2 regions of the Paeniglutamicibacter antarcticus genome follow, and region 1 is predicted to be linked to the other one. Evidence: predicted binding sites of a transcription regulator. Region 1 holds the regulator's gene; the other holds the start of a gene.
What was found. The regulator Rex, encoded in region 1, represses fermentation and respiration genes when NADH is low (regulators of the CRP and FNR family bind a similar motif). The targets are predictions, from matches to a motif close to CTTGTGAANNNNTTCACAAG.
Positions count from the first base shown of each region.

Region 2: ABEA12_RS16320 (queuosine precursor transporter) is a predicted target of Rex. The motif match lies at 7,881-7,900, and genes of this name have one in related genera.

Region 1 is NZ_BAABLK010000034.1:244,488-258,807, forward strand. Features, by position in the region: gene ABEA12_RS12715 (heterodisulfide reductase-related iron-sulfur binding cluster) at 62-580, opposite strand; partial or broken gene ABEA12_RS18715 (hypothetical protein) at 579-947, shown strand; gene ABEA12_RS12720 (DUF4229 domain-containing protein) at 1,421-1,690, opposite strand; gene ABEA12_RS12725 (PLD nuclease N-terminal domain-containing protein) at 1,743-2,159, shown strand; gene ABEA12_RS12730 (RtcB family protein) at 2,229-3,395, opposite strand; tRNA gene ABEA12_RS12735 (tRNA-Met) at 3,857-3,930, opposite strand; gene ccsB (c-type cytochrome biogenesis protein CcsB) at 4,565-5,593, opposite strand; gene resB (cytochrome c biogenesis protein ResB) at 5,602-7,206, opposite strand; gene ABEA12_RS12750 (cytochrome c biogenesis CcdA family protein) at 7,221-7,985, opposite strand; gene ABEA12_RS12755 (TlpA family protein disulfide reductase) at 8,012-8,638, opposite strand; gene ABEA12_RS12760 (histidine phosphatase family protein) at 8,643-9,305, opposite strand; gene ABEA12_RS12765 (hypothetical protein) at 9,579-10,334, shown strand; gene ABEA12_RS12770 (redox-sensing transcriptional repressor Rex) at 10,411-11,184, opposite strand; gene ABEA12_RS12775 (glutaredoxin family protein) at 11,285-11,539, opposite strand; gene ABEA12_RS12780 (HAD family hydrolase) at 11,538-12,404, shown strand; gene ABEA12_RS12785 (30S ribosomal protein bS22) at 12,527-12,625, opposite strand; gene ABEA12_RS12790 (helix-turn-helix domain-containing protein) at 12,768-12,980, opposite strand; gene ABEA12_RS12795 (3-deoxy-7-phosphoheptulonate synthase) at 13,182-14,282, opposite strand.
Region 2 is NZ_BAABLK010000088.1:5,000-19,319, forward strand. Features, by position in the region: gene ABEA12_RS16290 (DHA2 family efflux MFS transporter permease subunit) at 1-441, opposite strand, end outside; gene ABEA12_RS16295 (NUDIX hydrolase family protein) at 611-1,150, shown strand; gene ABEA12_RS16300 (FUSC family protein) at 1,138-2,229, opposite strand; gene tgt (tRNA guanosine(34) transglycosylase Tgt) at 2,406-3,707, shown strand; gene ABEA12_RS18755 (DUF4126 domain-containing protein) at 3,826-4,254, opposite strand; gene ABEA12_RS16310 (DUF6297 family protein) at 4,391-5,971, opposite strand; gene ABEA12_RS16315 (ABC transporter ATP-binding protein) at 6,072-6,764, opposite strand; gene ABEA12_RS16320 (queuosine precursor transporter) at 6,922-7,647, opposite strand; gene ABEA12_RS16325 (TetR/AcrR family transcriptional regulator) at 7,945-8,592, shown strand; gene ABEA12_RS16330 (hypothetical protein) at 8,776-9,432, shown strand; gene ABEA12_RS16335 (hydroxymethylpyrimidine/phosphomethylpyrimidine kinase) at 9,527-10,351, shown strand; gene ABEA12_RS16340 (S8 family serine peptidase) at 10,780-14,079, shown strand; gene ABEA12_RS16345 (glycoside hydrolase family 3 N-terminal domain-containing protein) at 14,257-14,320, opposite strand, start outside.

The DNA of each region.
Region 1 (14,320 bases):
TGCCGGCCCTTACCCGCCGGGGTGCCCAGGGATCAGGGCCCGCTCAGCACCGGGTGATGCGCTACAGCATTTCCAGCATGTGTTCATAAGGTTCCCCTGTCGCGCGGGTCATGCCCAGTTCGCAGGTCCGGTTGCACGAGGGGTGTGCGCCGGCACCGAAGGCAATGGCCTCGGCGGCCTGCTCTTCGGCGGCCGAGGCGGTGAGCTCGGGGTGCAGCATCCGCCGGTCCCCGGCAAAACCGCAGCATCCCCAACTTTCGGGAACCTTCACTCTGTGGGCCACGGCTTCGGCAACGGTTTGCAGTGCCTCGTTGAGTCCCAGCCGGGTGGAGGAACACGTCGGGTGCAGCGCCAGGGCCGCGAGCTTCCGTCCTTCCGGAAGCAGCGGCAGGATGTGCTCGGCGGTGTAGTCGCTCACGTCAATGATGTTCAGCGGATTGGCCCCCTCGGGGACCGCCTCCTGATCAATAAAGTGGCGCAGGCCCTCCGTGCAGGAGGAGGCGTCGCAGAGGATCGGGAGCTCGCCGTTGTTGCTGGCCGCACGCAGTAAGGCCACCACCCGCTCCCCCCATGCCCGCATGTCCCTTATCCATGCCACTGGAGGAGAACGGGGTGCCGCAACACAGCGAGTCGATTGCCTCAGGAAGAAGCAATTCCACGCCCGTCCGCGCGGCCAGGACGCTGAAGCTTTCCTGGATTCCCGCCTGCGAGGGATCGGCGGGACCGAACATGGTGTTCACGCAGGCCGGGACGTAGACGGCAACCGGTTTTCCGTTCGGCGGCGGCCGGGCACGCTTGCGGCCCCCTGCCAGAAGCTCGGAGGAGTACAGCGGCAACGTGTCCTTGCCCAGCACCCGCGGCGGCAAATCTGCGAGTGCGCATTGCTCCAGGGAACGGTGCTGACCGAAGCTGGACTCGCTGCCCACTACTTTGTCGCCCGGCCAACCGCCAGGGCCGCCATAGAACGGCTGGTTGCGGATTCGCTTTTGGAGCGAGGCACCCACAAATCGGCACCGGTCAAGTCCTTGGGTGCGGATTCGCTCAGGGACATCTATTTCGTCCTGGCAATCCCGGAACCAGAGGTGGTGCGCCGCCGTGCGCGATCCGGCCACGTGCCGCAGTCCGCGATCAGCCACAACGCCGAAATTTCCTCACGTCGTTCCCTGCCGAGTTCCGCAATCATCGACCCGGACATGGACTTCCATACGGCATTGATTGATGTGATGGATAGCGAACGAGCACGCCGCAATCCGCGCCCTTCTCGAGACGAGCGATCCCCAGGGTGCGGCCAGTTCGCTTGGTGGATACCTGGCCCATGCCAGGGAGCTGCTGGCCACCGAACTTGGCGTGGGTTAGCGCCGCAAATCCCGTTGCACGCGAAAACCCTTCGCGGCCCACGGTGTTGCGAGCCGGAAGGACGCTACTTCTCGCCGTCGAGGAAGCGGTCCTCGGCTTCTTCGTCTTCCAGGTTCCGTTTGGACTTCTTCGGTGCCTTGGAGCCGAACACTCTCTGCACATCGGCGTTCGCAGCCAGTCGCATTTTGTTCAGGAACAAATAGCTCACGGCAAAGGCGATCACCAAAGCAACCAGGCCCGCTGTGTACAGGGGCCACTGCAGCAGAAACAGCAGTGGGAGGAAAACGACGAAGAAAAGGGCCAACCGAATCACGGTGTACTTAAAGAACTGCACCCCTCCAGTCTAGACGCAGCAAGAACCCAGATAAGTTCACTAGACTAGGACTATGGTCAGGAACTTTATCTTTCTCGCGCTCGTGGCACTCGCCGTAACTATCTATGCCTTGATCGAATGCGCGCGTACCCGTCCAAGTGACGTGCGTTCGCTGCCCAAGACCGGTTGGATTGCAGCAATCATCCTGCTGCCACTGATCGGGGCAGGACTGTGGTTCTGGCTTGGCCGCCCTGCGGCCAGCACCTATGAGAAGCCCAACCAGGCCCGCCGGCAGGCAACCGGCGCCCCGGACGATGATCCGGACTTCCTGCGAAACCTTGAAAGGCAGCGTCGGAACCAAGCACGCGAGGACGATCTCCGCCGCAAGGAAGCCGAGCTGGAAGCCCGCGAACGCAAAATCCGCGAAGAGGGCAAACCTCGTGATGAAGGCGGCAACCCCACCGGGGAAACACCCCGGCACACGAAGTAGCCCCCCGGCGAAACCAAAACACCAGATGGGTGGTGGTTCAAGGAATTCCTTGAACCACCACCCATCTGCTTAATCACCCTTGACGTTGATGATCTGACGCAACTTGTGCCTCACTTCCACCAAGTCCGAGGCGTCCTCCATGACCTGGTCGATCGGCTTGTAGGCCCCCGGAATTTCGTCGATGAATGCGTTTGTGTCGCGGTACTCGATGCCTTTCATCGCCTCCCGCAGCTGCTCGACGCTGAAGTTCTTCCGGGCGGCAGAACGCGAGTATTCGCGTCCTGCGCCATGCGGCGAGGAATCCAGCGCCACGGCATTTCCCTTGCCGATGACAACGTACGAAGCGGTTCCCATGGAACCGGGGATCAGACCCGGATCGCCTTCACGCGCCCGGATTGCTCCCTTGCGCGAGAGCCAAACCGCCTTCCCGAAGTGCGTTTCCTTTTCCGTGAAGTTGTGGTGGCAGTTGATTCGCTCCATCTCCTTCACCTCTCCCCCGACCCATTCGCTGAACTGCCGAATGACCCGGTCCATCATTTCCTCGCGGTTGAGCAGGGCAAAGCGCTGGGCCCAACGCAGTTCTCTGATGTAGGCATCGAATTCGGCTGTCCCTTCAACCAAGTAGGCAAGATCCGGGTCAGGAAGCTCTATCCAGTACTTCTTCGCAACCTGCTGGGCCACCTTGATGTACTTCATCGCGATCCGGTTCCCGACTCCACGGGAACCGGAGTGCAGGAAGAGCCACACGTTGTCGTCCTCGTCGAGAGACACCTCAATGAAGTGGTTCCCCGATCCGAGTGATCCGAGCTGCAGCTCCCAGTTCCCTGCGTAGTCCGCCGGGTCGAAGCCGGCCTCGTTGGCAAGAGCCTTGAGCTCGGCGATGCGCGGAACGACGGTCGCTACGACCTTCTTGTTGGAGCGTCCGGCCGAGAGCGGGATCGCGCGTTCGATGTCCTCACGAAGCGGCTTGCGATCCGTGGGCAGCTGGCGTGCGGTGTACTGCGTCTTGACGGCAATCATTCCGCAACCGATGTCTACGCCTACCGCTGCGGGCATGATCGCGCCCAGTGTGGGGATCACGGAGCCGACGGTGGCGCCCTTTCCCAGATGCGCATCGGGCATCAAGGCAAGGTGGGGGAAGATGAACGCCATCTTCGAGGCGGTGATTGCCTGCTCACGAGTTTTCTCATCCAGAATGGACGCCCAGTTCTTGAGCCGGCCGTTGATGGTCTCCACGGTTTAACTTTCTGACTGTTGTTATTGCCTCGGGAGTCCAAGGCAAATTCGAAAAGTCCGGGGAGACGATCGGATCCAAAAAGAAGCCCCGAACCGGTGTGGTTGCGGGGCTTGTCTTGCTGCTGGCGTGCAGAAGTCTAAAGGCGTGGCAACCGTCGGTCTTGTTCTTGCTTGTACTGGCGATTAAATACGCTCAGGAAAGGAACAGGTGGCTGGGTCATTTGCAGATTCAGCATTATTCTTTCCCTTCAGTCCAGACCGTTTCCCATGTATCGGGAATTCAATTGCGTTGGCCACGTTCGGTGACCAGGAAAAACTGAGCTTAGCACCACCAAATGACATTGGACAAGGAAACCTTCGGAGGCGTTCACCGCCAACGGCCAAGGTGGCCCTCGATTCCGGATTGCTTCGGGAATGCAAGAAGCTCCTGTTCCTCAACAGGAACAGGAGCTTCTTCTTTGTGGCGGGGGCAAGATTTGAACTTGCGACCTCCGGGTTATGAGCCCGGCGAGCTACCGAACTGCTCCACCCCGCGTCGGTAAATACAACAATAACAGTGGATTGCCCAGCCGCCTAATCGGTCGATCGGCTCGCTGATACTGGCGGGTTTTGCCGAGGATTCGCGCAGGAAGTAAGGATATTTCCATTCCTTAGGCCACCAAACACCCAATACGGCTGAACTTAAGAGAGTAACCTATATCACATTGTGGGCCAGTGTGATTCAGCGTCGGCATCAAGTGGCCGGCCACTTGGTGCCGCAAGCATTGGCGTTGACACCATGGGATCCCGGTTCGCCCTCGAAGGATCCGCGGTCTCGACACCACCCACTGTCGGCACCGGTATCCAGCGCCGCGCGGTACTTGAGTCCCCGACGGCAACGGCGCTTCGCCCGGAGCCGGCTCCCTGCCCAACGAACAGGCCAATGGCCAGCACCCGCTCATCGTCAAACGAAACGCACGCCAAGATAGCGAGCATCCGTCATCGGATGGACCCTCTCGTACTCTTTTCCGGGTATGTGCGGCGCCTGGCACCCACGCGGTTCCGCTCCTTTGTTCGGATATGGTTTCGCGCCACGGCTACCAGTTTCCCACTGGCTGCCGGTTAAGACAGCGGTGGCTCCACTTCCCGTCAAGACGGAGGTGGAGCCACCAAGGAGTCAAGCTGGAGCCTTACAGCCCTGCGTAGGAGTGGAGCCCGTTGAAGTAAACGTTCACGACGGTGAAGTTAAAGACGATGCAGAGGTAGCCGATGATGCTCAGCCATGCCGAGCGGGCGCCGGTCCAACCCCCGGTTGCGCGGGCGTGCAGATAGCCGGCGTAGACAACCCAGATCACGAAGCTCCAGACCTCCTTGGTGTCCCAGCCCCAGTAACGGCCCCATGCGGCCTCGGCCCAGATGGCGCCGGCCATGACAGTGAACGTCCACATGACAAACGCCACGGCATTGATCCGGTAGGCGAAATTCTCCAGCGCGGCGGCGCCCGGGACCAGGCGCATGAACGGCATGCTGTCAGGCTTGCCGGCAGCCAGCGAATCGATCCTGCGATGCTGGATCAGCTGCAGCACGTTCATCGCAAAGGTGATGGTGAACAGGGAGGACGCAAGAACGGCAATGGAGACGTGGATGATCAGCCAGTAACTCTGCAACGCGGGAACCAGGTGGGCGACAGGCGTCGGAAATCCCATGGTGGCACCGCACAGCATCACCGTGACAAGGCCAATCACGAACGTACCCATGAAGCGCAGGTCCTTCTTCAAGAGCACAAGCGAGAACACCAGGGCCACCAGGAAAGAACCGGTGGAAAGGAACTCGTACATGTTGCCCCAAGGCACGCGACCGGCCGCGATGGCACGGGTGACCACGGCGAAACCTTGGAGTAGAACGCCGAGCCAGGTCAAGGAGACAGCGACCTTCGCAGCCATGCGTTTGGCGGAGGCGGCCGTGTAGTTCATGGAGTCGTTGACCAGCGCATCCTCGGCTCCGCCAAGGGCAGGAGCTTCCTGGGATCCGGCAGCGACAAGGACCTTTTGTTCCGAGGCTATGGCAGCGGCGTCAATTTCCCTGATGAGCTTGCTTGACTTTGCAAGATCCCAGGCGAATGCGATGAAGGCCGCTGCGTAGACAATTGCTGCCAGCAGCATGAACAAGTCGCTGTACTGTCCCAACGCCACATTGATCGTGGGCAAATCGTTTTCCATAGGGTCTCCTAGACTCCGGCTCGCTCAACGGCGGGCCACTGCTGCTCAAGGAGCTTGCGCAGCTCCTTGGCTTCGGATTCAAGACGGTGGTCTTCACCACGGGCCAACAATCCGTATTCGATTATCCGCTCTTCACTGCCCGATCCGTCAACCGAGGTCTTGATTTTCACCCAAGCACGACGCCGCGGGGTGAAGAGCGAGATGGCGAGCCCCAAGAGTGAAAGGGCTGCAAAGATTGCCACGGGACGCTTGCTCGGGTCGTACGCGATATCCACGCCAACGAAGCGCTTGAGCCCGTCAAAGGAAATGCTTCCCTTGCCCTCGGGCAGTTCGTAGGTCTGTCCTGCGCCGAGCACGATGCCTCCCGTGTCCAGTTTCCTGTTGTTCAAGTCCTTGAGCTCGTCCGTTTCAAGAACGTAGACATTCTGCGGCTTGCCGTCGTCCAGACCCAGGTTTCCGTAGTAGGAGTTCAGCTGCAGCTGGGGGTTGATGGCATTCGGGTCACCGGAAACGGCAAAGCCGGTTTCATCCTCCATGGCAGTGGGGAGCAGGAAGCCCTGAAAACCCAGCTGTTCCGGCTTGGCATCGGGAACCTTGATGACCATCAAGGAGGTGAACATGCCATCCTGCGGGACCGCGACCACCGGGCCGCTGAACGCGGTGTTCCCAAGACCATCGCGGACGGTGACGATCGGCGCGTACCCGTTGCCGACAAGGTACATGTCCGCTCCGTCGATCCGCAGCGGGTGGTTGACACGGAGCTTTTCCTTCTTGGGTTCCGCCTCGGGGCTACGGCGGGTTTCAACCTCGGCCGTGAAGTCGATGGGCTGTCCGAAGTGTGTGGTGGATTCGCGGTCGAAGGTGATGTTGAACTTCTCAAGCTCGACCGAGTAGGGATCCAGGGAATCTTCCTGGAAGAACGTGCCGGGCTTGAACGAGTCGTAGGAGACCAAGGAGTTCACGAAAGTCTCGCCTTCGACGAGCACTCGCTGTCCGTTGTATCCGAAGGCCCCGCCGATTCCCACCGATGCCAGGAGCCCGACCAAGGAGATATGGAACAAGAGGTTCCCGATTTCGCGGATGTATCCGCGTTCGGCACCCACAGACGGGCTGGTGCTTTCAAGACGGGCTTCGGAACGGTACCCGCGCTTCTTCAGGATCTTGGCCGCGTCCTGGATGACTTGTTCATCGCTGAGCCCGGAGTCGGCGGCCGATTGGATTTCAATGACACCGTTCTGCGGCAAGCGGTCCAGGCGCGATGGGGTGCGCGGCGGCGGGGTGCGAAGTGCCTTGGCGTGCTTCTTGACCCGGGGAATGATGCACCCGATCAAGGAAATGAACAGCAGCAGGTAGATCGCCGAGAACCACACCGAGGAGTACACGTCGAACAGCTGGAAGCGATCAAGCCAGGCACCGGCTGTCGGTTTGTTGGTCAGGTAGGTGGTCACCTGCTCCGGGTTGATCGAACGCTGGGGGAAAAGCGAACCGGGTACCGCTGCAACCGCCAAGAGCAGCAACAGGAAGAGCGCCGTGCGCATGCTGGTGAGTTGGGTCCACGCCCAACGAGCCATGCCCACCAACCCAAGGGCCGGAACCGCAACATCTTTTTTCATATCTAGCTTTTCCATCAGATAGGTAACTGCACTTCATTGGAGAACCAGTCCTGCAGATGGGTGACCCAGGTACCCCACAGGCCGGTAGCCATCAGGATTCCCAGGAGAATCAACATACCGCCGCCAAAACGCATGATCGCCAATTGGTGGCGCCGGAAGAACTTCATCGCACCCATGCCCCGACGGATGGCCATGGCGATGAACAGGAACGGCAGTCCCAACCCCATGCAGTAGAAGAAGGTCAGCAGTGCGCCCTTGGCCATGTTGGCGTCCGGTCCGCTGCTCATGATCAGCACGGCTCCGAGCGTAGGGCCGATGCACGGTGCCCAGCCCAATCCGAAGGTCAGGCCCAACACCGGTGCACCCCACAGCCCGGCGGGGGGCTTGCTGTGGATCTTCGCTTCGCGCTGCATGAAGGAGAAGCCTCCCATGAAGACAACGCCCATGAAGATCACCACCAGGCCAAGGAGCTGCGTGACCCACGAGCCCTTGTAGATCATCCATCCGGCGATCTGCGAGAAAACGACTCCCGCCAAAACGAAAACGACGGTGAACCCAAGGATGAACAGGCCGATGCCGGCGACCATTCGACCACGCTTGCGATCGGCAAGATCAGCACCCGAGAGACCTGTCACGTAGCCCAGGTAGCCCGGGACCAAGGGCAGGACGCAGGGCGAAAGAAAGGAAACGAGGCCCGCAAGGATCGCCACGGGAACGGCCAGCAGCAGCGATCCGTCCTGGACGATCTGGGCAAACAGGTTGCCCTGGGCCGGCAGCATCAAGGCGCCGGCCAGCGTGGGGGCGATCACAATGACCCTGTGAGTGCCGTGTTGATCAACGCCTTGAGCGTTGGTTTCTCGGCGACCCCCAGGATTCGTGCCGAAACGCGGCCTTGTTTGTCCAGGACCAGGGTGGTGGGCACCGCCTTGAGGGGAACGTACTTTGTCATCGCCAGCTGGATCGCTCCCTTGGTGTCCTGCACCGAGGGGTACTTGATTCCGAAGCTGCGTTCGAAAGCTTCGGCCGCTTCCTTCTCGTCACGGACGTTGATGCCCAGGAAACCAACTTTCCCGTTGAACTCCTTGCTGAGTTCCACCAGGTGCGGGGCCTCGATGCGGCAGGGGGCGCATGCGGCATACCAAAAGTTCAGCACTGTCACTTGGCCCGCCCACTGGGTCGAGTCGATCGTGGTTCCGTCGTAGGCCACTGCGTTGATCTCCACAGGATCCGTGCGTGAATCGGGGCCGTACTCCTGCACCGATCCGTCCCCGGCAATATAATTCTTGTTGTTGCCTTCACGGGCCTGCTTCGCCAAGGCATCTTCCTCACCCACACACGCCGCCAGCGGCAGCACGGCGGCACCAAGAAGGGCGGCGCGCAAGAATGAACGTCGTCCCAAGCGCTGCGCTTGGGACGAGATGGGATCGGTCATGATCTCAAGCTCCAGGGATGTTAGCGGCGTTCGCCAAAAGGTCCACGCTAGGTTCTGCATAACGGACTGCGACCAGACTTTCACCTTCAAAGTCCAGGCTAGTCACGGAGGTGAGAGTGCACTCGCGTTTCCGCGGGTCATGCCAGAGGGCCTTGCCTTCGGCGGAACGGCGCGTTACCCAGATGGGCAGCTGGTGGCTGACCAAGATGGCTTGTGCGCCAGGACCGCCCAGTTCGACCGCTCGATCGCGGTGCTCAACTATTGCGGTCATCATTCGTGCCACCTGGTCCCGGTAGGGCTCCCCCCAGGATGGACGAAAAGGATTCACGACGTAGGACCAGTACTTTGGTTCCTTAAGTCGGCTCTTGATTCTCGAAAGCCCCTCGAAACGGTTCGCTGCCTCGATGATCCGGTCATCGGTCACGATGTCCAGTCCCATGGCCGTGGAGACGGGGGCTGCTGTTTCCTGGGCCCGCACGAGCGGGGAGGAAACCAAGTGTGTGATTTTTGCGCCCGCGTTTTTCTTCGCGGTGAAATACTCTGCAGCCCGGCCGGCCATTTCATGGCCGAGATCCGAAAGGTGGAATTCCGGTAGTCGACCGTAGAGGACCCTGTCCGGGTTATACACTTCCCCATGGCGCAGCAGGTGAACGGTGGCAGTCGACATAGGTTAAGTGTCTCAAATCTTTGGGCCGATACCTAAACCGGGAACGTGATTTCGTCCTCTCCCGGCCTTGTTTCCCATACGCTTGTTCCTTGAGCAGGCCCGCTGCTGCGCAATCCCCGGTTCATCGTGCGACGCGGCTACCTGGCGGGCGGCGGCTACAACGCAGGGGCTAGCGGACACGGCATCAATACCATCCTTTGGGAGGGCCAAAAAAGAAAGCAGACGCTATATCGTGAAAGAAGAGCAGTAGTTTTCCAACCCTAGGAGCAGATCATGTCTACCCCTGAAAATGATCCCCAGACGCCGCCGGGCGAGCCGGACCCACCACAGTACGGGCAGCGCGCACCGCAGGATCCTGCCAGCGGGCAGCCTCCCTACGGGCAGCAGCCGGGGGCCGAGCAGCCCTACAATCCCTATGGGCAGAACCCCAACCACTACGGTCAGGTGCCTCAGGGCAACAATCCGTACGGCCAGCCTGCACCCGGAAACTATCCCCCCGGCCAGCAGCCTTATCCCGGCGGTTACCCGATGCCGCAGCAGGGCAACTTTGCGCCGCCGCAAATGCCGACGCACCGCCCCAAGGAGCTCGAAACATCCTTCTGGGCAATCATTGCCGCGGGAGTCATCTTCGCCTTCGGCACCATCAGCTCGATTTTCAGCATGGACGTTGCAGCCTTCAGGCGTGAGCTCAGCATGGTTCCTGACCTGGAGAACCAACTTCAAGCCTCAGGACTGAGCCTCGACCAAATGGTCGGGATGCTCCCCACGATCCAGAGCACCGTGGTCGTCTTTGCGGTGATCTTGTTGCTGGTCTACGTATTGGTTGCATTCATGGTCCGCAAGGGAAGCAGCGTGGCGCGGATCTTCGCTACGGTCTTTGCGGTCTTGTCGCTACTGGGCCTCGGAAGCGGACTGCTCCTGGCGCTTTCAGTCATCCTGGGCGTCGTCGGGGTGGTTTTCGCTTGGTTGCGTCCCTCGAGCCAGTACATTGCTGCTCGTCGCGCGGCACGGACCGCCGGCTACCGGTAAACGCCTATAGGCAAAATAATGGTCCGTGGATCCCAGCCGTAACCGGCGGGATCCACGGACCATTATTTTTTCCGGCCTACTCCGTGACCGAGCCGCCAACGGGCTCCCCTCGGTCCCGGCTTTGCGCGTGGTAGGCAAGGATTTGCAGTTCAGTGGCCAGATCGACCTTGCGAAGGTTCACTCCGCTGGGTACCTGCAGAACCACCGGTGCAAAGCTCAGGATGCTGCGCACACCCCGGCCCACCAACGTGTCGCACAGTCCCTGGGCGGCAGCACCTGGAACCGAAAGGACCGCAATGTTGGCATTGGTGGCCTCAAGCACGTCGTCCAGTTGGACTATGTCCTGGACCTCCAAGTCCCCCACGGTCGTGCCTATGACCTCGGGGGCGGAATCCAGGAGCGCGACGACTTCAAAGCCCCTGCTCCTGAATCCCCCGTAGCCGGAGAGCGCACGACCCAGGTTGCCGGCGCCGATGATGAGGACCCGCCAATCCTGCAGCAGTCCCATGGCCCTTGAAATGTGTTCGGTCAACTCGGTCACGACGTAACCCACACCACGGGTTCCGTAGGAGCCAAGCAGGGACAGATCCTTGCGAAGGATGGCCGGATTGACCCCTGCTTCAGTCGCCAGGACTCCGGAGGACGTCCGTTGCGCACCGCTGGCCTGCATGATGTTCAGGGCCCTCAGGTACTGCGTCATTCGCGCCAGTGTCGCCTCCGGAAGAACCCTGCCCAACGATCCAGTTGGTGGCTGCGCCGAGGCCGTCCCTGGCGTGATGCCGGAAGCCACCTGGTGGCCGGAGGCGGGGATGTTCACATCGCCGCCAGCGAAACGGTGTTCTGTGGGCATGGGTCTATGGCTCGATTCCTTGAATGGCTTCATGGCCTCCCGGCCGGTCTTTGCGACGTTGCCTCGCGTTGGGCTTGCAACAGGCGACGGCCGACCGCCGCTAGCTGGTGAGCAAGGACTCAAGGCGTTGGGCATCAATCACCCAAAAATCCCTGACCCTGCCATCGACCAACAGCACCGGGACTTCCTCCGAGTGCCTGGCAAGGAGGTCCTGGTCCTGTTCGATGTCCACGCTGTGCCAGGTGTATCCCAAACGACTCGTGACTTCGTCGAGGGTCTTCTCCGCGGCGCCGCACAGGTGGCATCCGGAACGGACCAACAACGCTATCTCTCGGGGGTTCTGCACACTGCTCATGTGCCAACGCTACAGCTCCGGCGAAAAAAGATTGCAATACACTGGGCGGATGCCCTCCACTCCTGTCCCCGCGTCCCTCCATGGGCAAGAGCCGGTGAATTCCGGCACTGCTGCCGCCTTTTTCGATGTCGACAACACCCTGATGCGTGGCGCCTCGCTCTACGCGGTCGCCCGGAAATTGTACCAACATCAGGCTTTTACCCTCCGTGAGGTGCTCTGGTTTGCCGTTCACCAATTACGTTTCGTGGCCCGGGGAGAGAACCTCGGAGACATCCACGCCATCCGCGACCGGGCCCTTTTGCTGGCAGCAGGGTTCTCCGTGTCCGACATGGTTGCGCTCGGGGATGAAATTTATGACGAGTTCATTGAGTCAAAGATCTGGCCGGGCACCCGGGCAATCGCCGACCAACACATGCACGCCGGCCGCCAGGTCTGGCTTGTCACGGCGACGCCGCTGGAGGTCGCCAAGGTCATGGCCAGGCGGCTTGGCCTCAGCGGAGCGCTGGGAACGAGCGTGGAGCACATCGAGGGCGTTTACACCGGACGGCTCGTGGGTGAAATCCTGCATGGGGCAGCCAAGGCGGCGGCGGTGCAGGAGCTGGCGCTAAGCCAAGGACTGGTTTTGGCCGAGTGCTGGGGTTACAGCGACTCGGCCAACGACATCCCGTTGCTCGAGGTCGTGGGACACCCGGTGGCCATCAATCCGGACCGTAGGCTGCGTCGGCACGCCAAGGAACGCGACTGGCCCATCTACGATTTCCGGACCGGCCGCAAGGCAGCAAGCTTTGGATTGAAGGCAGCCGGGGTGTCCGGAGTCCTGTGGGGCTTGTGGCGAAGCATCGGAGCGCTGCGCCGCCGTCGCTGAACATCCCCGCCCTCCACGGACGATCCGGGCACACTGCCCGACCAACAAAAAAGGTGTGCTTCCCCCGTTGGGGAAGCACACCTTTTTATGCGCCAGGTTCCGGGCAAGCCCGGAGCCTGCGTCTACTTCTTATTACGACGCTGGTGGCGGGTCTTGCGAAGCAATTTACGGTGCTTCTTCTTGGCCATACGCTTGCGGCGCTTCTTAATAACAGAGCCCATAGTGGTTCCTCACAAACTAATTCGATTGCCGACTACTACTTCGGCACCAAAGCACCACAATAGCCAACTTGACGTTAAACGTTCCTTAACAGATTACCTGCTTCTGGAGCGGATTCTGACCACTTCACCAAAAGCGCCGGGACTAGCCGGTGCTCGTGTCGCGTCCGTACCCGGCCGCCCGCAGGTATTCCTGGACGGCATTTTCGGGTACCCGGTAGGAACGACCAAACCGAACAGCCGGCAAATCCCCCGCATGAACGAGGCGATAGACGGTCATCTTCGACACACGCATTACCTCGGCCACCTCAGCGACCGTCATGAAACGCGCACTGGCAAAGTTTGGCGATTCGACCATTCCCTGATTCTCCTGACAATTTCCACACGACAATCGTGCCCTGGCGCGGGCGCGGGAGATCTCCCTGTCCACGCAAACACCCCAAGATATTCAATGCCCTTACATCCCACTTTAGTGGTACATGGGGCCAATGTGAACTATACAACGTTCCACGGCGCACCGGCCCAACGGAGCAACACGCGGAAACCCTGGGTCCGGTATCTAGCGTGCTGCACCCACGGCGCTGGCCAGCACATCGAGCAGCTGCGCGCTGGTCTCCCAGCCCATGCAGGCATCGGTCACGGACTGGCCGTAAGTCAGGCCGCCGAGCACATCCGAACCCTGTACCACTGTGTCAGGGTCATGTTTCTGTGCACCAGGGACCAGGAAGCTCTCGGCCATGATCCCGGCGATGGTGTTGTCCCCTGCGGCAATCCGGGCCGCCAGTTCGGTGATGACCTCGCCCTGGCGCTCGTGGGACTTGCCCGAATTCGCGTGGGAGGCATCGATGACCACTCTCGGGTTCATGCCTGCGCCATTCATAGCCGCGCAGGCCCTTGCCACCGGCTCGGCGGCGAAATTTGGCCCGTCCACACCTCCGCGCAAGATCAAGTGGGCATCCTTGTTTCCTGTGGTCCGCACGATCGCGGTACGTCCCTGGTCATTGATCCCCATGAACGATTGCGCGGCAGCGGCCGCCTGGCAGGCATCGATGGCCACCTGCACCGAGCCGTCGGTGCCGTTCTTGAAGCCCACAGGCATCGAGAGTCCCGAGACCAGTTGGCGGTGGGTCTGGCTTTCGGTGGTTCGAGCCCCGATGGCGCCCCAGCTGATGAGGTCCGCCAGGTACTGTGCGCTGAGTGGCTCCAGGAATTCGGTGGCCAGCGGCAGGCCCAGCTCGCTGGCGCGGAGCATGAATTCCCGTGCAGCGCGCAAGCCCTCTTCCATCTCGTGGCTTCCATCGAGGTGAGGATCGTTGACCAGCCCCTTCCACCCCACGGTGGTTCGGGGCTTTTCGAAGTAGCTGCGCATCACCACCAGCAGCTCCCCCTGGTGTTTCTTGGCCGCTGCGGCAAGCCTGGCGGCATACTCGAGGCCGGCAACGGGATCATGGATGGAACAGGGGCCGATGACCACCAACAGGCGCGCATCAAGGCCGGAGAGGACCGCACCGATTTCCTGGCGGGCCCGCATGATCCGGTAGCCCTGGGTATCCCCCACGGGAAGCTGCGCAACCAGCTCGGCCGGGGTGGGAAGTTCGGTAATCTCCCATACGCGTTCATTGGTGTTCGCCCGGCGCTGTGTTTCGATGGCAATGCTCATGATCTGGAGCCTTTCAGTTGCGGCCCCGGTGCTCTGCG
Region 2 (14,320 bases), on a different contig from region 1:
CACAGAAATCACGATCGACACGTTGCCCATGACGACCCCACGCCGCGCGATCGGCACCAGGTCCAGGACGGTGGTCATCAACAACGGCAGCATGATCGCGGTGCCGCTGGCCTGGATGACCCTGGCCCCCAACAACAAGGAAAATCCAGGAGCGGCAGCGGCCAGCAAAGTCCCCAGCGAGAAGAGCCCCATGGCCAGCATGAACACCTTTCGGGTGCTGAATCGCTGGAGAAGGAAACCCGTGGCCGGGATGACCACCGCCATGGTGAGCATGAAGATCGTTGAGAGCCATTGGATGGCTTCCTCGCTGACTCTGAACTCATCCATGAGCACCGGAAGCGCCACATTCATGATCGTTTCGTTGAGGATCACGACGAATGCGGAAATGATCAGCACCGTGATGGTCGCCAAATCCTTGGGATTGAGTTTGGTACTGGTCACGGACAAGTGGCCTCTTCTACGTGTGGGGTGCGGGCAAGGGAATGGAGAACATTTCATTCTAGCGTCGGGACCCTTCGTTTGATTCCCGAAAAGGGAAACTCGAGCCGGAATTGCACAACACGGGTCCGTTGCATGGCCCGCGGGGCGTTGGATAGGCCAAGATGGAGGCATGAACGTTCGCACTCCCGATCCTTATCCCGGCTGGTTGTCCGACGAAGACCTCTACGAGGCCCGCGCCCGATTGCCGATGCTCTACATAGAAGCCATCCCCGTGCGGCTGGATCCGCTGGGCAATGTCACAGAACTCGGTTTGCTGCTGACTGCCGACGGCGAGGGACGGATGCTGCGCACCTTCGTTTCGGGCCGGGTCATGTACAGGGAAACCATCCGTGCCGCACTGACGCGCCACATCGAAAAGGACCTCGGACCGATGGCCATGCCGCAGCTGCCGCCGTGCCCGGCACCCTTCACCGTGGCGGAGTATTTCCCCTCGCCCTCGGAAACAGGGCTGACCGATGAACGCCAGCATGCGGTGGCTCTGTCCTACATCGTGCCCGTGCGCGGGGAATGCTCACCGCGCCAGGATGCGCTGGAACTGACGTGGCTGAGCCCCGAGGAGGCATTGAGCCCAAACATCCAGGAAGAGTTCGCCGGCGGACGCGAGAACCTGGTCCGCCAGGCACTGGCCCACGTCGGTTACATCGGCTGAGCGGACGTTCCGGGGTCCGCCGGCAACAAACGCCGGCGCACCCAGGTGCCATAGACCGATCCGACCAGCACCACCAGCATTCCGATAACTGCACCGATGATGGTCTCGAGCATCCTGTCGTAAAGCAAGGCGGTGTCCAGCCCGCTCCCGACCGAGACCCCTACCAGGGCCAGCGGCGTGACGAAGATCTGGCCCAGGAAGTAGTTGCGGGCGATAAACATCTCCGCTCCGAACTGCAGCAGCCCGATCATGGCAAGCAGGGCCCAGACCGGCGGGTCCAATGCGATAACGGCAGCCATCGCCAACAAGCCTGTCAGCGTGCCCAGGATACGGTGAACACCCCGGCGGACCCGATGTCGGGTGGTGTGCCCCACCAAGGGGACCACCGCCGCCACCATGGCCCAATAGCTGTGCCCGGTGGACAAAGCCGGTGCCAGCAGGTTCGCGATGATGCCAGCCAGTCCGGCTGCGAGCATATACAGCCACGCCTCGTTCCAGATGGCTATCCGCACCGGGCGCGATAGCGGTGCCCCCGCATTGCAGGGACCCCAGGACGCCCCTTTGGTGAAGATCATCCCGGAGAAGCCCAGAACCACCGATAACAGCACTGCGGCAAGCGCTGCGATCAGCGAGTCAACCGGTGGCGGCTGGTGCGGCATCGATGCAATGGCAGCGAAGGCGAAGATATGAAAGAGCGATCCGGCCGGGCGCAATCGCAGATACCCGGTGCTCACCGAACAGATTCCCGAAACCACAGTGGTCAGGCCAACGACCATCCAGGTCCCAGCCATTAGGTCGTCGTGGTTGACCAGGTAGTGCGAGGCCAGCGCCGCTGCGGCGATCACCACCAAGAACAAGGTTCCGGCCTTGGCCTGGGCCGCCAGCCGGTTTCCGTAGCCCTGAACCCGGCCATAGACGCCGGTGAAGGCCCCGAAGATCACGAACACCATCAAGTCCAGCCGGTCAAGGGCCAACAGCCCAAAGAGCGGCAGGAAGATCCCCACGGCGGTGCGCAGCGCAACCCACTGGTCGTTGTTTGCGGGGCCCAGGCTCAGCAGGCTCCCAAACTTGTCGCCCATGCGTTTCATGCTCCTTGCGGTGTTCGGTGTCGAGTCCCGGGGCGATCCTGCCCGGAATCGCGGCGGAGGCCCACGCACATAGGCTACTCTTCGGCCCTCTCTGGATCCCGATTCTATGATTGTTGCCACGCTGGCGGCTTTGCCCCGGTCCCGGGTGCATACGGCACACTAGTTAGGTGCCCCACGAATCTTTTGACGCCACAGAGTCCCATTCCCGCCAGAGCGAGTTCTCCTTTGAGCTCGGCACCCGGCTGCGCGGCTCCGACGGGTCGGTGTCCAACGGCCGTACCGGAGTGATCACCACCCCGCATGGACAGATCAAGACCCCCGCCTTCATTGCCGTGGGCACCAAGGCCACCGTCAAGGCAATCCTGCCCGAATCCGTGGCGCAGCTCGGCGCCCAGGCCGTGCTTGCCAATGCCTACCACCTGTACCTTCAACCGGGCTCGGATGTGTTGGACGCCGCCGGCGGCCTGGGCAGGTTCATGAACTGGTCCGGACCCACCTTCACCGACTCGGGCGGCTTCCAGGTCATGAGCCTTGGGTCCGGTTTCAAGAAGGTCATCGACATGTCCTCGGTCGACCAGTCCGGACCCGATGACGCGGTGGCCCCGGGCAAGGAACGCCTGGCCAACGTCGACGACGACGGCGTTTGGTTCAAGTCCCACCTCAATGGCGACATGCACCGGTTCTCCCCGGAGATCTCCATGAAGGTGCAGCACGAGATCGGCGCGGACATCATGTTCGCGTTCGACGAGTTGACCACCTTGCAAAACTCCCGCGGTTACCAGGTCGAATCCCTGGAACGCACACGTTTGTGGGCCCAGCGCTGCGTGGCGGAGCACTTCAACCTCACCGATACCCGTGCAAGCAAGGACTATCAGGCGCTCTTCGGCGTCATCCAGGGCGCCCAATACGAGGACCTGCGCCGCCAGGCCTGCCGGGACCTGGGCGCCATGTCCTTTGACGGTTTCGGCATCGGTGGGGCGCTGGAAAAGGAAAACCTTGGCACGATCGTGGGCTGGTGCGCCGAGGAGCTTCCGGAAAACAAGCCGCGCCACCTGCTGGGGATCTCCGAACCCGATGACATCTTCACTGCCATCGAGAACGGTGCCGACACCTTTGACTGTGTCTCGCCCACCCGGGTTGCCCGCAACTCCGCGTTCTACACCCCACACGGCCGCTTCAACCTCTCAGGCCGTCGATACAAAACGGACTTCACGCCGCTGTCCGATGAATGCGATTGCTACACGTGCCAGCACTACACGCGTGCTTACATCCACCACCTATTCAAGTCAAAGGAGCTCGTTAGCCACACGCTGATTTCCATCCACAACGAGCGTTTCGTGGTGAAGATGGTCGATGACGCGCGCCAGGCCATCGAGGACGGCACGTTCCACGAGCTCAAGGAATGGACCATCTCGCGTTATTACGCAGGGCAGCCCGATCCCCAAGGACTACAAACCTCCACGCGCTGATCGTTTGGTGAGCCGGTCCAGACGAGGTTTCCGCTCCGCTGTGGCCCAAGCTTGCGCATGCCAATGAACAGCATCACGCAAGCGCGACCGCAACCGCAACCGCAGCGAGCAAAAACCATTACCGGAAGGGCGATGGCCCGCAGGCCAAGACCCGGTGAAGCCCGGTCTTCAACGGTGCTCGCCACCGGGGGCAGCTACCCATGCGGCGTCGAGGTCCAGGAACGCCCTGCCCCCCGGCCTGAAGCAAGTGGACGACCACGGCGTTCCCTGAACCGATGATCAGCGGCACCCAATGGGCCGAGGCGAAGGACTCGCCGGAATCCGGCGTCGCAATGGTTTCGGCGCCCGGAACTGAGGCAAAAACCAGCCTGCAGGAAGCCGTACGTTCCACCGTCTGCACGGCATCACTGATTGAATCAACGATAGGTACTTTTTCGACCACCGCCTCGATGAGCCGCAGCATGGCAAGGATCGCAAGGGCCCACCCGTCGCAGAGCCAACCCCACCCCTCTGGCAGCGCAACCCACAGGGTGAAGCGGTTGAGCAGTCAGGGCATGAGCAATGGAACGTACGCGTTGAGACCTGCGGCCGAGCTCCTCCCTGCTGCGGTGAGAAATTCCATGGACTCAGTGTTGGTGCTTTGCGGGTCCACACCGCATTGGGCAGGTCCAGTGGCTCGAGTGCTACCACTGCCTGCGATGAGCGTTGCTTTGATTCGAGGTCGAGGTTCCAACGCCCCACGCGATGGCCGCAACCACGGTGCCGATCACCAGCAACACCGGCGGAATCGGTTCCAGCACCAGACCGGCAAGCAACGTGACGATCGATACCGCGATCACCTCGTAGCCGTAGATGAAATGTTGGATCAAGGGCCCGGTGGCGCGGCCCATGGCCGCCATGAGCATTACCGATCCCCAGTCGAGTTCCGGACGGAACGCCATGCGAACGGCACCTGCGGCGAGGCCGAATCCGGCAACGACCGCCAGTCCCAGCAGCACCATGAACCCTTCTGCGTCCGCCTCGACGGCCCACCCGAGGAATGCACCGAGTCCGACGGCCCATGGGACCAATAGCAGCGCGGCCACGAGTGCATGGGTTTGACGCACGGCCGAACGGCCCAACGGGATGATGGCTTCCAACGAGGGAAGATCAGCTGTCTGACCCGCAGCCTTGGAGGCCGCCCGTGCCGCCAGCACAGCACCGACGAGCACCAAGGAGACCAGCACCGCCGGACGCCCGCCCTGCACGGCGAAAACCCCGGCAACCGGAATGCACCATCCGGCAAGCGAACCCCGCCATATCTTGCCGGTCCGCAACAGCACCAGGAGTTCTGCGCGAACGAGTGCGGAGTACGGCCCGCGGACCCATATGACAGGAAGCATCCGCGCAAAGGCATCGGAGCCGCGTCGTCTGGTGCGGTCCCTTCTCCCCATTGTTCGTTTGGTTTCCCGAACACCGGCCGCACCAATAGCGCTACCGAGTGATTTGTCATCCAACAGCGCCAACGCGGCGCCGGCATGGGCACTGACAGAGCCGCTTGAGATCAATTCCTTGCTGGGAATACTTTGCAGTTGCCCTGCCAGCGAGGAAAAGCCACCCATCGCGAGAGCAGCCAACAGCAACGGGATCCACCATGCCCCGGACTGGGCCAAGGCCGGCAGGTGCGAGGGGAGTACCGCCCAGAACGCAGCCATGTTTCCAAGATCCAAGATGCGCAGCAACACATCGAGCAGGTAGGCCAGCAGCACGCCCACCACCGCTGCGTTCAGCACCGCACGGAATACGTGAACGGCATTTCTGGTCTGGGCCCAGGCAGCCAGCAGCGAAAGCACCACGAACAGCAGTCCGAGAGTGGCCGCACCAAGAAGCACCCCCGCGAATGTCCCTTCAGCCAACCCACCGACCACGGTTCCGTACCCCAGCGGCAACCAGAGGAACACCCCACAGAGGAAGGTGCTGGCCAGCCGATGGCGGAGCAGCCGGGCAAGGAACCCGGTCCGCGTCACCGGCAACGTGAGCCACCAGAACCCCTGCGCCTGGTCCACCGCTGTCGGGCCGAGCTTTGAGATCAGCAACAGAACACCGAGGAGCCCGAGCATCACCAACCCCGAGGCCGCAGATCCCCCTGGAACCATGCCAAGTCCCGTCCGGAGGACCCCTGAGACCAGTTCGTCCTTGAGTTGGTCAGCAAACGCAAGTGCAAGCCCCGCAGCATAGGCAAGGACAATGGCGCCAGCCAACAAGGAGATGTAGGCATCGCCCATGCGTTCCCAAAAGTCGTCGCCGCGTTCGCGTTTCTCCGCGACCCGGTTCCGGGACCACGGATCAAACTCTATCGGCGCGTTATCCAAGGGCCCCCGGAGATCAAGCACGGCCAATGGCGGCTGCCCCTTCGGCAACACTCGTGGGGATGATCTGCCCGTTTGATATCAGCAGCACGGAGTCGGCCACCGAGGCCAGGAACACGGGGTCGTGCGTCACCACCAAGAGTGCCGTTCCGGCGTCGGCGAGCTCCCGCAGCCGCGTCGCCAGGGCCGCACGCATCACCGGGTCGAGCCGTTGCTCGGGCTCGTCAAGGACCAGCAAGCTGCAGGGACGCAGCAGGGACGCCGCCAGAAGCAACCGTCTGCGTTGTCCCGAAGAGAGTCGATGGGGGTATTCGGTCCGTGCGGTTTCCAGGTCAAAGAAGATCAGTTCGTGATCGACCGCAGCCTGAGGTTGGGGGACCCCGTGTCCGCCGGCGATGAGCTGCAGGTGTTCCTCCACGCTCAGCGAGGGAAAGAAGGCGTCTTCGTCAAAGACAACGGAAACGGCCTTGCGGTAGATGAAGCTCGAATCGTCGGTGAATGCCCCAAGGATCACCGACTGCCCGCTGACCGGCTCCTGGTACCCGACGAGCGTGCGCAGCAGCGTGGATTTTCCGGCAGCGTTGAACCCGACGATACCCAGGGTCTCGCCGGGTTCAACCAACAAGTCCAGTGGGCCACACACGTCCTGGCTGCCGTAGCCGGCGACCAGTGCACTGGCCCTGAGCAGTTCACGTTGGGTGGCGTCCATGTCTTGACGTTACCAACCAGCGCATCCGGCGCGCCTCAGCATTGTGGATGATATCTGTACCTCAATAGTCCGGCCCCTCCGGCAAAAACACGGTGGTAGGGCCGTTCGCCACGTCGGATGAAGGAGCACATCGGCCCGGGCTGATTCGGTATCGGCCCTAGGCGGCAGGACCGGCTGGTTGGGCCCCGCTGCCGTAGCTGGGCTCCCTGCGTTTGAACCAGCGGATGACCAGGGTGGTCACCGGAACGAAAAGAAATTCCACAGCTGTCTTGTAGACGAAACCAACCAGCACGTAGTTGAGGAACGTCGACATGTCCGTGATGCCGATGACTCTGGCTGCGATCGAACAGAAGATCAGGGTGTCGGCAAATTCGCCGGCACCCGTCGAGCCCATCAGGCGGCCCACCAGCCCGCGTTCGCCAAAACGTTCCTTCATCTTGACCAAGACCCACGAGTTCAGTGTTTGTCCGACCAAGAAGCCCAGCAGTGACGCCAGAACGATAAGCCAGACCGGTCCCAGGGTCCGCGCGAGGGCTTCCTGCCCGTCATACCACTCGGCGGCCGGCAAGTGGATCATGATCCAGAAGCACAGCGTGGAAAACACGGCCAGCGCAAAGGTGGTGATGATCGCCCGGCGAGCCACCTTGAATCCGTAGACCTCGGAGATCACGTCGCCCAGGATGTATGCCAGCGGAAAAAGGAAGAACCCCCCGTCGGTGACGATGGGGCCGAAGGTGACCCCCTTGGCTGCACCGACGTTCGAAAGAATGACCACAACGGCCATCAGCGCAAGAACGGTTGAGAAATAGGGGCTTCCGGCGGACGCAAAAACGGCGCGCGAAGCCTGTTGACGTTGTGAAGTTGAGGCGTATGTTTTGCCCATGGTTGTTCCCGATCGAAGAAGTGGTTCGCCAAGCCAATCCCGGAAGCCTCGATTCCTGCAGCATCGCCAACGAGACGATGTGTGGTTTCGGTGCCGGTGGGACCGCTCGCTGTATTAACACTCGAGATTCAAGTATCCCATGGTCTCAAAGGCACGTATTTTCCGGATTCCCGCTCGGGTCTGCCAATGGCGGGCACGGTTGGTATTGGTGCGCTTCCGTCGCGATTGGTCACGTTTTGAACGTGTTCAAAAGTTGATATGATGGAAAATCAGGGGAACGACGCGAAAGGAAACGCCATGGTGACGCCGATTGGCAAGAGTGCCCAAACCCGCCAGCTGCTGCTGGACACCGCCATGGAGCTCTTCGCGGCAAAAGGTTTCGCCGGGACCACGATGCGGGCCATTGCCGCTGAATCCGGGCTGTCCTTGGGCAACGCCTACTACTATTTCGATTCCAAGGACGCCATCGTCCATGAGTTCTTTCGCGAACTGGTCGAGAAGCACAGGAACGTCTCGTGGCCGCTGTTGGTGCCGGGAAACAACCTCGAGACGAATCTGCGTATTGCCCTTGAGTCTGCACTGGAAACCTTGGCACCGTTCCACGAGTTCGGGCCCGCGTTCATCCGGACGGCATTCGCCGGCACCCACAGCGACCTCAGCGATGTCCATCGCGCACTCGAGTTCGGGTTGTGGCGTCAGGTGGTCTCGGTCAGCAGCCCGCTGCCTCCGCTGGCCATCCGAAAGGACCTGCCGGAGTTGCTGTGGCTGATCCAACGCGGCATTTTCCTCTTCTGGGCCTACGACCGCTCCCCCGGAGCCTCCCGCAGTCGCCGACTGATCAAGAACGTAGCCCCGGTGATAGCACGACTTGTCGTGCTATCCCGGATGCCTGTGGTCCGCAGCATCCTCGACGACGTGCTCTCACTGGTGCGTACCGCAACCTAAGGCGAGCGAGCCCCCGCTTCACGAACAACCATGGAACACCGATCTTGGATTCGACCCGTGCAGGCGTAGAGTCGATAACGAGTCCTTCAACCGCGCTCGAACGGGCACCGGTCACCAGTGGCCAGCAAGCTTTTTGCGCCCTAAATAATTTTCGCCGCACGTCCCCGGAACAGGAGCCGCCAAATGCCATCCGAGTCCAACAGCCTTCCCCGTTGGGTACATTCCTTCGCACTTTTGCGGGACCGCACGGTGACCCGTGACGAAGCGGGCCTGCTACACAGCGTGGCCCGGGACGGAAGCGACAACGAAGTCACCTGTGCCTGGCCTGCTGCCGAAGACCTGGCATCGCTCATGGCCGATCCGGATCTGGCCAGCCAGGCAGGGCAAACCATGCTGACGCTCCTGGGCGCCCCCGAGGCCGCTGTCATCGATGAACTCCAGGCACAGGGGTGGAACAGGAAGGGCAACCGAGTGTTGCTGGCAGCCTTGGCCAACGATGTGGATCAAGTGATCAACCTTCCAGAGACTGCAACGCTCTTCGAAGCACCAATGGAGAACTACGACGTCGTGGAAATCGCCGACTTCGATGCGCCGGCCGGCCGGGGCCGTATACATTTCTCCCAGGGTTTCGCGCTGCTTGGCGACCCAAACATCATTGCCACCTCGAACGCCGAACAGTTCCGGGCTGCGATCCTGGCGAATCTTGCAGCCGCCGCCACCCGCCAGGGACTACCTGTGCTTTTCATGGTCACCAGTGCCGACAACGCCACCGGGACCCGTGCCGAACGTGCAAAGGGTTGGTCCAACGCAACCCAGCTGACCACCTTCGCCAGGGCGTGATCCCGCCCATCCTGGCCATCTCTTGCACCCGCTGCCACACAGAGCCGTTAACGCCGGTGACTGGGCTACGGCAAGTTCCCCCTAAAATGGATGCATGACTTCTGCCACCACCGGGACCCGTCCCGCTATCACCTTGACCATCGCCGGTTCCGAAGCAACAGGCGGTGCCGGCGCCCAGGCTGACCTGAAAACCTTCCAGGAACTGGGCACCTACGGCATTGTTGCACTGACCTGCATCGTGTCCTTCGACCCGAAACACAACTGGAACCACCGCTTCGTTCCGATTGACCCGCAAGTTATCGCCGACCAGCTCGAAGCCGTCCAGACCTGCTATGCAGCGGACCTGAGGACGGTCAAGCTTGGCATGATGGGTTCCCCCACCACCATTTCCACCGTTGCCGCAGCACTGAAGACCCAGGTATGGGACAACATCGTGCTGGATCCGGTGTTGATCTGCAAGGGCCAGGAGCCGGGGCATGCGCTGGACACCGACGAGGCACTGAAGACGGAGCTGTTGCCGCTGGCCACCTTCGTCACGCCCAACCACTTCGAAGCCGAGTCACTCTCAGGGATGAGCATCAGCAACGTTGCCGACCTGACCGAGGCCGCGAAAAAGATCCACGCGCTTTCAGGGGTAACCGTACTGGCAAAGGGCGGGATCAGGTTGGCAGGCAGCGACGCTGTTGACGTCTACTTCGATGGCGAAACCCTCGAGGTGCTTTCGGCACCCAAGGTCGGCGAAGTTGCCGTTTCGGGTGCCGGGTGTTCACTGGCCGCAGCCATCACCGCAGAGCTTGCCAAGGGCCAGACGCCGTTGCAGGCTGCTCGGAACGCCAAGGCCTTCGTCACCGCGGGCATCAAAAACCGGGTCTCCTCCGCTGCCCCCTTCGACGCCTTGTGGCAGGGCGGGACACGCTAGCCCTTCCCACGTCAAATAAGTTAAAACGCTGGTCCCGTGAAGTCACGGGACCAGCGTTTTGCGTTTCCCCAAAAACGCATCCGGAACACGGGTCCACGTGACGGGATTCGTTGCGGCCGGCGTCCTTGTCCGATACCAACCGCTTCCCTCCATCGACACAAGCCCACGTTGCCGACGGTGGGCCTCCCCAAGAAGCCCCACCAACGATCCACACACTATCGAAACCCTCCGTCACTTTGAAGTCCGGAGCCCGCCAAGTCTTCCGTCAGCCGAGCAAGAAGGGCCCCGGGCAGCATTTTTCAAAAAGAATTCTCAAACAACCCCTTGATACGTGGCGTGGCTCACATAGTATGTGCCTTGGAAAGGTCGGCCCGATGCTCTCACGGGTTTCCTTCCCTCATCACCCTCACCGTAATTCAAGGAGAATAATGACTACCCCAAGTCGTCACAGTCTCACGCGGATGATAGTGGCATCAGCTTCGGGCATCGCCCTGGCCGTCACCATGTCCGTGCCATCCCTGGCCGCCCCTCCCAAGATCGAACCCTCGCCGGGGTCCCAGTCGCCCTCACTTGGAGGGCTTGCCCCCAAGGCAATGAAGAACCTGAAGGTCTCGGGACCCTTGTCCTCGGCCGAGGGCGAAGTCTCCGTCTATGTGCAATTCGAGGGCAAGGGCGCCTTCGAAGCAACGCAGCCCGAGGGGGCCAAGGAAGCCCGCGGCAGGTCCGTCAAGAACCCCGACAAGGTCAAGAAGATCCGTGCGGACATCAAGGCCAAGGGAAATTCAGCAGCCAAGACGGCAAAGGCAGATGTCATCTACACGACAACCAACACGCTGCCGGGCGTGGCACTACGCGGCGACGCCGAGGCCCTGCGTGCCCTGTCCACGCGCAAAGACGTCAAGAAAATCACCGCAATCGTCCCTAAGTCCCGGGACAACAAGGGATCCGACGTAGACACCCGTGCACTCAACGCGTGGAACACCTTGAGCCAGACCGGCGAAGGGGTCACCATCGCGGTGCTGGACACCGGAATCGACTACACCCACGCCGGCTTCGGAGGCCCGGGCACGGTGGAGGCATACAAGAAGGCGCAGGCTTCCAAGGAACTGCCTTCCAAGCCCTCCGGGCTGTACGACCCGGACAAGTTCATCGGTGGTTGGGACCTCGTCGGCGACGACTACAACGCCGATCCGAGCGCACCTGACTACCAACCGGTTCCCAAGCCTGATTCCAACCCCCTTGACTGCCAGGCTGCCGGCCACGGTTCCCACGTCTCGGGCACCGCGGCCGGGTACGGGGTCAAAGCCGACGGCACCACGTTCAACGGCGACTACACCAAGCTCTCCGCCGACAAGGTCGGTTCCATGCTCATCGGCCCGGGCAGCGCCCCGGAAGCCGCATTGGTCGGTATCCGCGTCTTTGGCTGCGGCGGTTCCTCCTCCGTAGTCGGGCAGGCCCTGGATTACGTCCTTGACCCGAACAACGACGGCAACTTCGATGACCGGGCCCAAATCGTTAACATGTCTCTGGGCTCGGACCACTCCCCGGTCGAAGATCCGGAAAACGACATCGTCGATGCACTCACCAAGCTCGGGATCCTCTCCGTCGTGGCCTCCGGCAACGCCGGGGACGTCACCGACGTCGGGGGTTCCCCGGGCAACGCCCGCTCGTCACTGACAGTGGCCAACTCCGTGGGTTCCAAGGTCACCCTCGACGGCATCAAGGTCAACGCCCCCGCGGATGTCGCAGGAATCGCTGCCGGACAGTACTCGGCCAACTTCGATTACACCAGCGCCGATCCGTCGCAGCTCACCGGTGACGTCGTGATGGCCCCAGCCGCAAACGCCTTTGGCTGTGACGCTTTTGATCCCGGCTCCTTGGCCGGCAAGTGGGTCTGGCTGCAGTGGAGCGAAAACCTCGAGTTCCCCTGTGGCTCGGGCACACGCTTCAACAACGCCGAGGCCGCCGGAGCAACCGGTGTCATCCTTGACTCCGAGGTAGCTGTCTTTCAAGCCGGGATCGCCGGCAACGCAACGATCCCCGGAGCCCAGTTCACCAAGGCCTACTCCGATAAGCTGCGTCCCGCTGCGGAAGACGGCACCCTGAACGTCACCCTGGATCCTGCCCTGGTGGGTACCGCCTCGGCCAAGTCCGGGCTGGGGAACACATTGAACTCCTCATCCTCGCGCGGTGTCCACGGCTCGGAAGGCATCGTCAAGCCCGATGTCGCGGCCCCAGGCACGCTCATCGGTTCGGTTGGCGTCGGCACGGGCAACGGCCCGGCAGTCATGTCCGGCACCTCCATGGCAACCCCGCACACCGCGGGCATTGCCGCCTTGGTGGCAGGCAGTGGAAACTACACAGCACTGCAGGTCAAGGCCCTGGTGATGAACACCGCCACGGTGGACATCCTGGCAGCCAACGGGAAGGCCTACGGGCCCAACCGCGTTGGTTCAGGACGGGTGATCGCCGATGCGGCAATCAAATCCCCCGTCTACGCCTATGCCACCGCCGATCCGTCGCTGGTCTCAGTGGTGTTCGGCGTCATTGAAGTGGACAAGAAAAAGTACAAGGCCACCAAGTCCATCACCGTGGTCAACAAGTCCAAGAAAACCCAGTCCTACAAGCTGAAGTACGTTCCTTCAACGCAAATCCCGGGTGCAAGCTATAGCTTGAGCCAAAAGAAGGTCACGCTCAAGGCAGGCAAGAGCGCCAAGGTCAAGGTGACGCTCAACGTCGATGCGCGCACGTACGCAAAGACGATCGATCCGACGATGGAGCGCGAACAGCTTGGCCTGCCGCGTGCATGGGTCGCGGATGTCTCGGGCCGGGTGGAGCTGAGCAGTCCCAAGGCCCCGACGTTGCGCGTACCTGTCCATGCTGCACCGAAGCTGGTTGCCGACATGAGCGCAAAGAAAGTCAAGTTCCCCAAGCGCTCCAGCACCGGAACCATTGAGCTACGTGGCAAGGACATCCGTGCGGGCTTCCAGGACACCCAAGTGGTTTCACTGGTCTCGGCCTTCGAGCACGGTGCTGCTTCATCCCGCCTACCCAAGAGCGCCGATGAAGTGCCCGGCGCACGCTCCATGGACCTGCAGCACGTCGGTGCTGCTTCCACCGTTCCCACCACCGGCGCGGCGGATGGAATGCTGAACTTCGGTATCAGCACCTGGGGCAACTGGGCGCATCTGGCCGGTGGTACCGAGGTCGACATCGAAATCGACGTCGACCGCGACGGTGTGGCGGATTTCGTCACCTTCAACACCAACGTCGATGAGTTGGACGCCGACCTGTCAGCCACCTACGACCTGCGGACATCCGAGCAAGTGGATCTGCAGTTGCTCAACGGGGTCGGCGGAGACGTCGATTCCAACACCTTCGACACCAACGTCGCAGGATTCCCGGTCACCTTGGAAGCCCTGGGGCTGACGGATTCAAGCGGTCCGATTTCCTACCGTGTCATGACCTACTCGCAGTACAACACCGACGAGTCCGGTGCCAATGTACCGGTGGATAAGACCAAGTGGATCGATTTCAACGCCATCACCCCGAAGATCTCCTTCGAAGGCGCTGGGACGGTATTTGGCGATCTGGACCGGAGCACGTTGGGCACCACGCTCTCCAAGGGCACCACGAACGCGAAGGCGCTGCTGCTGCACTTGCATAACGCCTCCGGCGACCGCGCCCAGGTCTTGAACGTGAAACTGGACAAGAAGAAGCGGAGGTAGTGCCGGCCCCGAACGGTGTTTGAAGCATCAACGGCGCGGCTCGGAGGACAGCGGTGAAGCATTTTTCACCGCACGTCCTTCGGTCCGCGCCGCTTCGGTGTGCCGGGCGGAGGCCTGGCCAAGCGGTTGGCGGCAGTGTTTCGGAGCCATGGAGCAAAGACGCAGGCACCTCTGGTGCTAGTTGTCCTTGGCCCGGAGAACGTGGAGCGCTGCGGAGTCAATGATTCGGGCGAAAGCTGGG